3 regions of the Planococcus donghaensis genome follow, and region 1 is predicted to be linked to each of the others. Evidence: riboswitches for the same ligand, from Rfam matches in the RefSeq annotation. Region 1 holds a riboswitch; each other region holds the start of a gene.
What was found. Region 1 has a riboswitch for S-adenosylmethionine ahead of BCM40_RS11945 (methionine biosynthesis PLP-dependent protein). Riboswitches for the same ligand answer to the same signal wherever they lie in the genome.
Positions count from the first base shown of each region.

Region 2: another riboswitch for S-adenosylmethionine. It lies ahead of mtnW (2,3-diketo-5-methylthiopentyl-1-phosphate enolase); the one in region 1 lies ahead of BCM40_RS11945 (methionine biosynthesis PLP-dependent protein).
Region 3: another riboswitch for S-adenosylmethionine. It lies ahead of metK (methionine adenosyltransferase); the one in region 1 lies ahead of BCM40_RS11945 (methionine biosynthesis PLP-dependent protein).

Region 1 is NZ_CP016543.2:2,381,882-2,384,149, forward strand. It holds gene BCM40_RS11940 (LLM class flavin-dependent oxidoreductase) at 1-433, opposite strand, end outside; SAM riboswitch class I at 1,010-1,114, shown strand; gene BCM40_RS11945 (methionine biosynthesis PLP-dependent protein) at 1,189-2,268, shown strand, end outside.
Region 2 is NZ_CP016543.2:3,200,843-3,203,110, reverse strand. It holds gene BCM40_RS15680 (2-hydroxy-3-keto-5-methylthiopentenyl-1-phosphate phosphatase) at 1-216, opposite strand, end outside; gene mtnW (2,3-diketo-5-methylthiopentyl-1-phosphate enolase) at 213-1,436, opposite strand; SAM riboswitch class I at 1,512-1,621, opposite strand; SAM riboswitch class I at 1,864-2,017, shown strand; gene mtnK (S-methyl-5-thioribose kinase) at 2,096-2,268, shown strand, end outside.
Region 3 is NZ_CP016543.2:1,163,532-1,165,799, forward strand. It holds gene pckA (phosphoenolpyruvate carboxykinase (ATP)) at 1-742, opposite strand, end outside; SAM riboswitch class I at 1,014-1,126, shown strand; gene metK (methionine adenosyltransferase) at 1,329-2,268, shown strand, end outside.

The sequences.
Region 1 (2,268 bases):
ACTCCGCTACTTGTTGCGGAAAGTCTTCCCCATTGCTGTGTAAGCTTCGGCGCAATGCATGAGCAGTTGCTTGATCACTTCCGGGCGCACGTCCTAACCCCAAGTCAATGCGTCCGGGATAAATTGTTTCTAACGTACCAAACTGCTCAGCAATCACGAGTGGTGCATGATTTGGAAGCATTACGCCACCCGAACCTACACGAATCGATTTAGTCGCACCAGCAATATGGCCGATTAAAACAGATGTAGCCGAACTACCAATTCCCGGCATGTTATGATGCTCAGCTAACCAAAAGCGATTAAATCCAAGTGACTCCACATGTTGTGCTAACTCCACGCTATTTTTGAATGCCTGAGCCGTTTCCGCACCTTTATTAATCGGCGCCAAATCCAGTACAGACAACGGAATATCTTCGAATTTCTTGTTTGACATAATGACTTTCACTCCTATTCCTCTCCATTGTAGCGATGTTTTACAAAAACATCCCTTTTCCTGCTCATGAAAGAAAAGCGGAAGCTGCCGTGTAGATTCGACGGGCATAAGACGCTCTGGCAAAGCGGCGTTTTTCCAGCCGCACAGCTAGAGTAGCTTATGACCCGAGAATCTGGCAGCTGGAGCTAGACAACACGAAAAGTGAAAGTGCCTGGTCAGCTCCGACAGGCATAAGACAGACCAGCAGTGTGGCGTTCTTTGCCACGCAGCTGGGTTGACTTATGACCCGAGGAGCTAGGCACTTGCAACTGGACAACATGAAAAGCGGAAGTGGCTATGTAGTCCCGACAGGCTTAAGGCAGAACACGCAGGAAATCCTGATTTCCGTAGTGGGCTGACTTAAGACCCCGAGGGACTAGCCACTAGAGCTAGACAACACGAAAAGTGAAAGCTGCCGTGTAACCTCCCTTTTTTTCTTTCAATTCAAACTAATTAAAATCTTCTCTTGCTTTTCGCCTTCAAATGTTTTATGATAAGAAACATCGAAACAGAAACACCCTAAATTTAATAAGATATTTCTTATCTAGAGAGACGGAGGGATTTGGCCCTGTGAAGTCTCAGCAACCAGTCCGACGAAGACTACGGTGCTAAATCCAATAGGCTTCGCCTAGCAGATGAGAAGAATATGTTTCCTAACAGAGGCTTTCTTCTTAAAAGAAGAAAGCCTCTGTTTTATCGTGGAGAGGATGAGCAAAATGACAAAACACAGTTTAGAAACTTTATTGGTTCAATTAGGGAATCGTAGCGATGCTGCGACAGGAGCGGTAAATCCACCTATCTACTTATCCACCGCTTATGAACATCAAGGTCTTGGGCAATCGACTGGCTATGATTACACACGGACGAAAAATCCGACACGTTCTGTTTTAGAAGAAGGATTTGCTGAACTTGAAGGAGCAGATGCCGCATATGCATGCAGCTCTGGAATGGCCGCGATTCAACTAGTTTTGTCTTTATTCCGACCAGGCGATGAACTATTAGTGCCAGAAGATATTTATGGCGGTACGTATCGCCTATTAGATCATTTCGCAGCCGCTTATAACATCCATCCAATATATGCTGAATTTAAAAACGTAGAAGACACAGAAAAGAAAATAACGATAAACACACGGGCTCTTTTTATCGAAACGCCTACCAATCCGCTTATGCAGGAAATTGACCTGGTATCTTATGCCGCATTAGCGAAAAAACACAAACTGCTATTAATAGTAGATAATACGTTTTTAACACCTTTTTTCCAGCAACCTATCCAGCTTGGAGCTGATATTGTCATTCATAGCGCCACTAAATACATCGGGGGTCATAATGACGTATTGGCTGGCCTTGTTGCTGCTAAAGGAGAGAAGATATGCGACAAACTAGCCACATTCCATAACTCGGTTGGGGCTGTTCTCTCTCCTTTTGACTCTTGGTTATTAGTTCGAGGGTTAAAGACATTACCATTACGTATGAGACAACACGAAGCGAATGCCAAAGCAATTGCAGAATTCTTGTCTCATCAGCCGGTTGTATCGGACGTATTGTATCCGGGGAAAGGTGGTATGCTATCTTTCCGTTTACAGGAAGAAGCTTGGATTGGACCCTTTCTAGAAAACATTAAGCTCATCACGTTTGCTGAAAGCCTTGGCGGTGTCGAAAGCTTTATCACGTATCCTGCCACTCAAACTCACGCAGATATTCCTTTTGAAGAACGGACAAAGCGCGGCGTATGCAACCGTCTGCTACGATTCTCTGTAGGCGTTGAACTAGCCGAGGATTTAATCGCTGACTTAACA
Region 2 (2,268 bases), 820 kb from region 1:
TTGCTCAAGAACATATGAAATAATGTCATCTTTTTCTGCGACGGGAAGCAGTGAAAACATTTTCGCTACACCTTCACGTATGGTTATAGATTGATCGAGAATTTGGTTTTTAATAGGTTCCCAACCAGGCGGATCGAATTTTTTCATGATGGCAATGATGTTATCGTTGGCTGTGATCGTGCCATCAAAATCACAAAAAATAATTGGTTTGTTCAATTTTTTGACCCCCATAACTCAAGTGCTGTTTGTAGCTGTTCGTGCTGTTTACTGGCGTTTTGTAAGGTTTCCCCTTGTAGTACGGCATCAATCGCTTGTCTAAAAGCTTGTCCGCCTCCAACCGCTCCAGCTGGATGTCCGTGAACACCACCACCGGCATTAATCACACTATCGATGCCATAGTCAGCCATTAGCAATGGGACAAGTCCTGGGTGAATACCAGCTGATGGAACTGGAAAACTACGTTTTAAGGAGTTTTCCTTAGTCAATTCTTCACCGAGCGAAAGGGCAGAAGCTTTTTCCAATGCGACACTCCCGTAAGGAGATGGGAAAAGTGAGAAATCTGCACCAGCGTAACGGGTCAGTTTGCCAAGTGCGAGTGATGTGGCAAGCCCATAAAAAGAAGAGGAAGTAAAAGCACCGCTGAATGCGGGATGTGCCATCAGCGGCAAAGCAATATCTTCGTCTTCAACGAGCTCTTGCATTACATCCAAGCCGTATGCGTGAACATTGAACAATAGTGCATCAGCACCCAGTTCGCGCGCTTTTTTAGCTTTTCCTCTCAGCTCAGAGGTTCTTCCAGAAAGGTTTACTGCATAAAGTGTACGGTGACCCGTTTCCTCAAAAACTTGTTGCAACACTTCTTTGCCTGTAGTAATTCTCTTTTCAAATGGTGTCAGAGGGTTATCAAATAGAATTTCATCATCTTTAACGAGATCTACGCCGCCTAATGCTTGATGGCGCAATTGAGTAGACAAGTACTCTAAGTCACGCCCGATGACGCCTTTGAATATGCTCATGAGAAGCGGTCGGTCAGTGACCCCAAGTGTATGGCGGATTTCTTCAATACCAAAGCGAGGTCCTGGAAAATGCTTTAACAAGTCATCGCTGAATTCCAGATCCAATAGCTTTACTTCACCATCCAAAGATAATTTTCCGAAAACGGTTGTTAAGATGGCCGGAAGGTCCGCTGAGAAATTTGCTGATGGATAAGCAATTGCAACTTCAGCTTTTATCAAACCTGGTTTTAAGGGATGAGGATTTTCTTCATATTCTTTTATGGAAACAACATTTCCTTTATGATGTTTTAATTGCTCTTGTTCAAGAAGGGGCAGGTTGGTCCAAGATCCAATTGTCAGTCCTAACGCAATGCCTTCAGCTTTTTGCTCAAAGGAACCTGATTTTCCATATAATTGGTAAGTAGCAGTTAAAGTGCTCATTGAATTCACGCTCCTATGTAATGTTAAAAAATAAAAAACCTCTTCAAATAAGAAGAGGTTAAGGGCTTTAACAACTTCTTATTTCTCAGTCATTGTTTCTGACTGCAAGAATTAGCACCGTGTCCATTACTGGACCGGTTGCCGGGTATCATAGGGCTTGTCCCTCCACCTGCTCTAAATAAGAAAGAATATGAAATTGGATAGGTTATTTTTGAAGAGTAATTTAAGTAACTTTAAGTTTTGCTAGTTCGTAAACGCGCTCAGTTTGTTTGAACCTACGTCTAGAAGTAATTTTGATTATTTCACGTGCATAAGAGTCTGTCAACTCTATTGTTGTAAAATTTTTTTTATTGAAAAAATAGGATTGACAGTTAATTCTGAAACATGATAGGATTCTTTTCAGAACTTAATAGCATGAAAAGTAGTACTCTTATCAAGAGCTGGCAGAGGGATTTTGGCCCGATGACGCCCAGCAACCGACCGTAATACCGTTGTGAGACGGGGCGCTTTTGCGCCAGGATGAAATTCCTGTAAGGCACGGTGCTAATTCCATCAGAAATGTAATTTCTGAAAGATAAGAGGCGTAGAATCTCTCTTATTCTGGCCTCTTTCTTTTAGAAAGAGGCTTTTTATATTGCGTAGAAAAGGGAGAGAAAAAAATGACGCTTACTATTCCAACCACTTATAAAGGATTAACTGAAGTGACGGCAATTGCTTTAGCAAAAGCTGTCTATACTTTTGAGCCTACAGCCGAGTTGAGCTGCCGAGAAATTGGTGACGGCAATTTGAATTATGTTTTTCAAATCGAAGATTCGAAAACAGGCAACCGTGT
Region 3 (2,268 bases), 1.2 Mb from region 1:
GATTGCCATCAGCTGATAAAGTCGTTTTACCCGTACCAGATAAACCGAAGAACAATGTGACATCGCCTTCTGGCCCAACATTTGCTGAACAGTGCATAGGTAAAATGCCTTTTTCAGGAAGTAAGTAGTTCATAATAGAGAAAATCGATTTTTTCATTTCGCCAGCGTATTCAGTTCCGCCGATCAAAATGATCTTTTGCTCCATTGATACGATGATGAAAGTTTCAGAAGCTGTACCGTCAACTTCAGGGTCTGCCTGGAAAGTTGGAGCATACACAACAGTGAATTCAGCTTCATGTGTTTGTAATTCTTCAGCCGATGGACGGATGAACAATTGGTGAGCAAATAGATTGTGCCATGCGTATTCATTGATTGTTTGGATAGGTACACGTGATTCGTGGTCAGCACCAGCAAATCCTTTGAAAACGTAAAGCGCATCTTTGTCTTTTAAGTGCTTAATCACTTTAGCGTAGAGCTTTTCAAACACTTCGCTTGAGATTGGACGGTTCACATTGCCCCAGTCGACTTTGTTTTTAGAGCTTTCTTCTTCCACCATGTATTTGTCTTTCGGTGAGCGGCCAGTATATTTTCCTGTTTCCGCTTTTACAGCGCCTTCCCGAGTTAATACCGCTTCCTTGCGGGATGTTGCTGCTTCCACTAGTTGTGGCACTGATAATTGAACATGCACATTTTGGCCAGTTAAAAGTTCCTTCAAGTCGTTTGCAAAGTTCACTGAAGTCATATATATGTACCTTCCTTTTCTGTTATTCCCATAGCAATGGGGAGGATGTATATTCGTTCATTAGTATAACACATTAGGTTTATTAGTCTACACTAATCCGCTGCAGAAATTAAAAAAATTGGATGACATTAACACTATATATAGAAAGAATAGTAAATCATTTCGAATTTATGGTGGTTTTTAAACGTTAAATGCAAAGTCTGTCAATTTAATTTGCATAAAATGTTGACATCGCAGTGCTACTTCCGTATGATGAAAAATTGAACGGATACTCTTATTCCGAGCTGGTGGAGGGGGCAGGCCCTATGAAACCCGGCAACCTGCTACATATGTAGTGATGGTGCCCAACCTGACACAAGGCGAACAGGCCTTGGATGATAAGAGTGAAAGGTGCTTATGATGATTTTTCCTTTCCTCATGCAGAATGAGTGAAGGGATTTTTTTATGAAATGCCCTTAATCCTCGTGTGCAAAGGCCACAAACGGCTTGAAGTTCAATCCAGAGTTTCTGGAACGGACTTGACATGGGAAACGAGTACCGTATCAATTTCGAGAGCAATCTCGCAGGATATAAGGAGGAACATTTTTTGAAAAACCGTAGATTATTTACATCAGAATCAGTAACAGAAGGACATCCGGATAAGATCTGTGACCAAATCTCAGATGCTATTTTAGATGCAATTTTAACCGAGGATCCAAATGCACGCGTTGCGTGTGAAACAACTGTCACAACAGGACTTGTACTAGTTGCAGGAGAAATCACGACATCTACTTATGTGGATATTCCGAAAGTTGTTAGACAAACAGTAAAAGAAATTGGATACACACGCGCTAAATATGGTTTTGACTCAGAAACAAGTGCTGTTCTTACAGCAATTGATGAGCAATCAGCAGACATCGCTGCAGGAGTTAACGTAGCGCTAGAATCACGTGATGGCCAAATGACAGATAAAGAATTAGATGATATCGGAGCAGGTGACCAAGGGTTGATGTTCGGATATGCAAACAACGAAACAGAAGAATTAATGCCATTGCCGATTTCATTGGCACATAAATTGGCACGTCGTTTAGCTGAAGTTCGCAAAGAAGAAATTCTTCCATACTTGCGTCCAGATGGCAAAACACAAGTAACAGTTGAATACGATGAAAACAACAAACCGCTTCGTGTGGATACAATTGTTATCTCAACTCAACATCACCCAGAAGTAACATTAGAGCAAATTCAACGCAACATTAAAGAATATGTAATTAATGAAGTTGTACCAGCTAAATGGATTGACGAAGAAACAAAATACTTTATCAACCCAACTGGTCGTTTTGTTATTGGCGGACCTCAAGGAGATGCAGGTTTAACAGGACGTAAAATCATCGTTGATACTTATGGTGGTTATGCTCGTCATGGTGGCGGCGCATTCTCAGGAAAAGACGCAACAAAAGTTGACCGTTCAGCGGCTTATGCGGCACGTTATGTAGCGAAAAACATCGTAGCAGCTGGTCTTGCAGATAAATGTGAAGTTCAATTAGCTT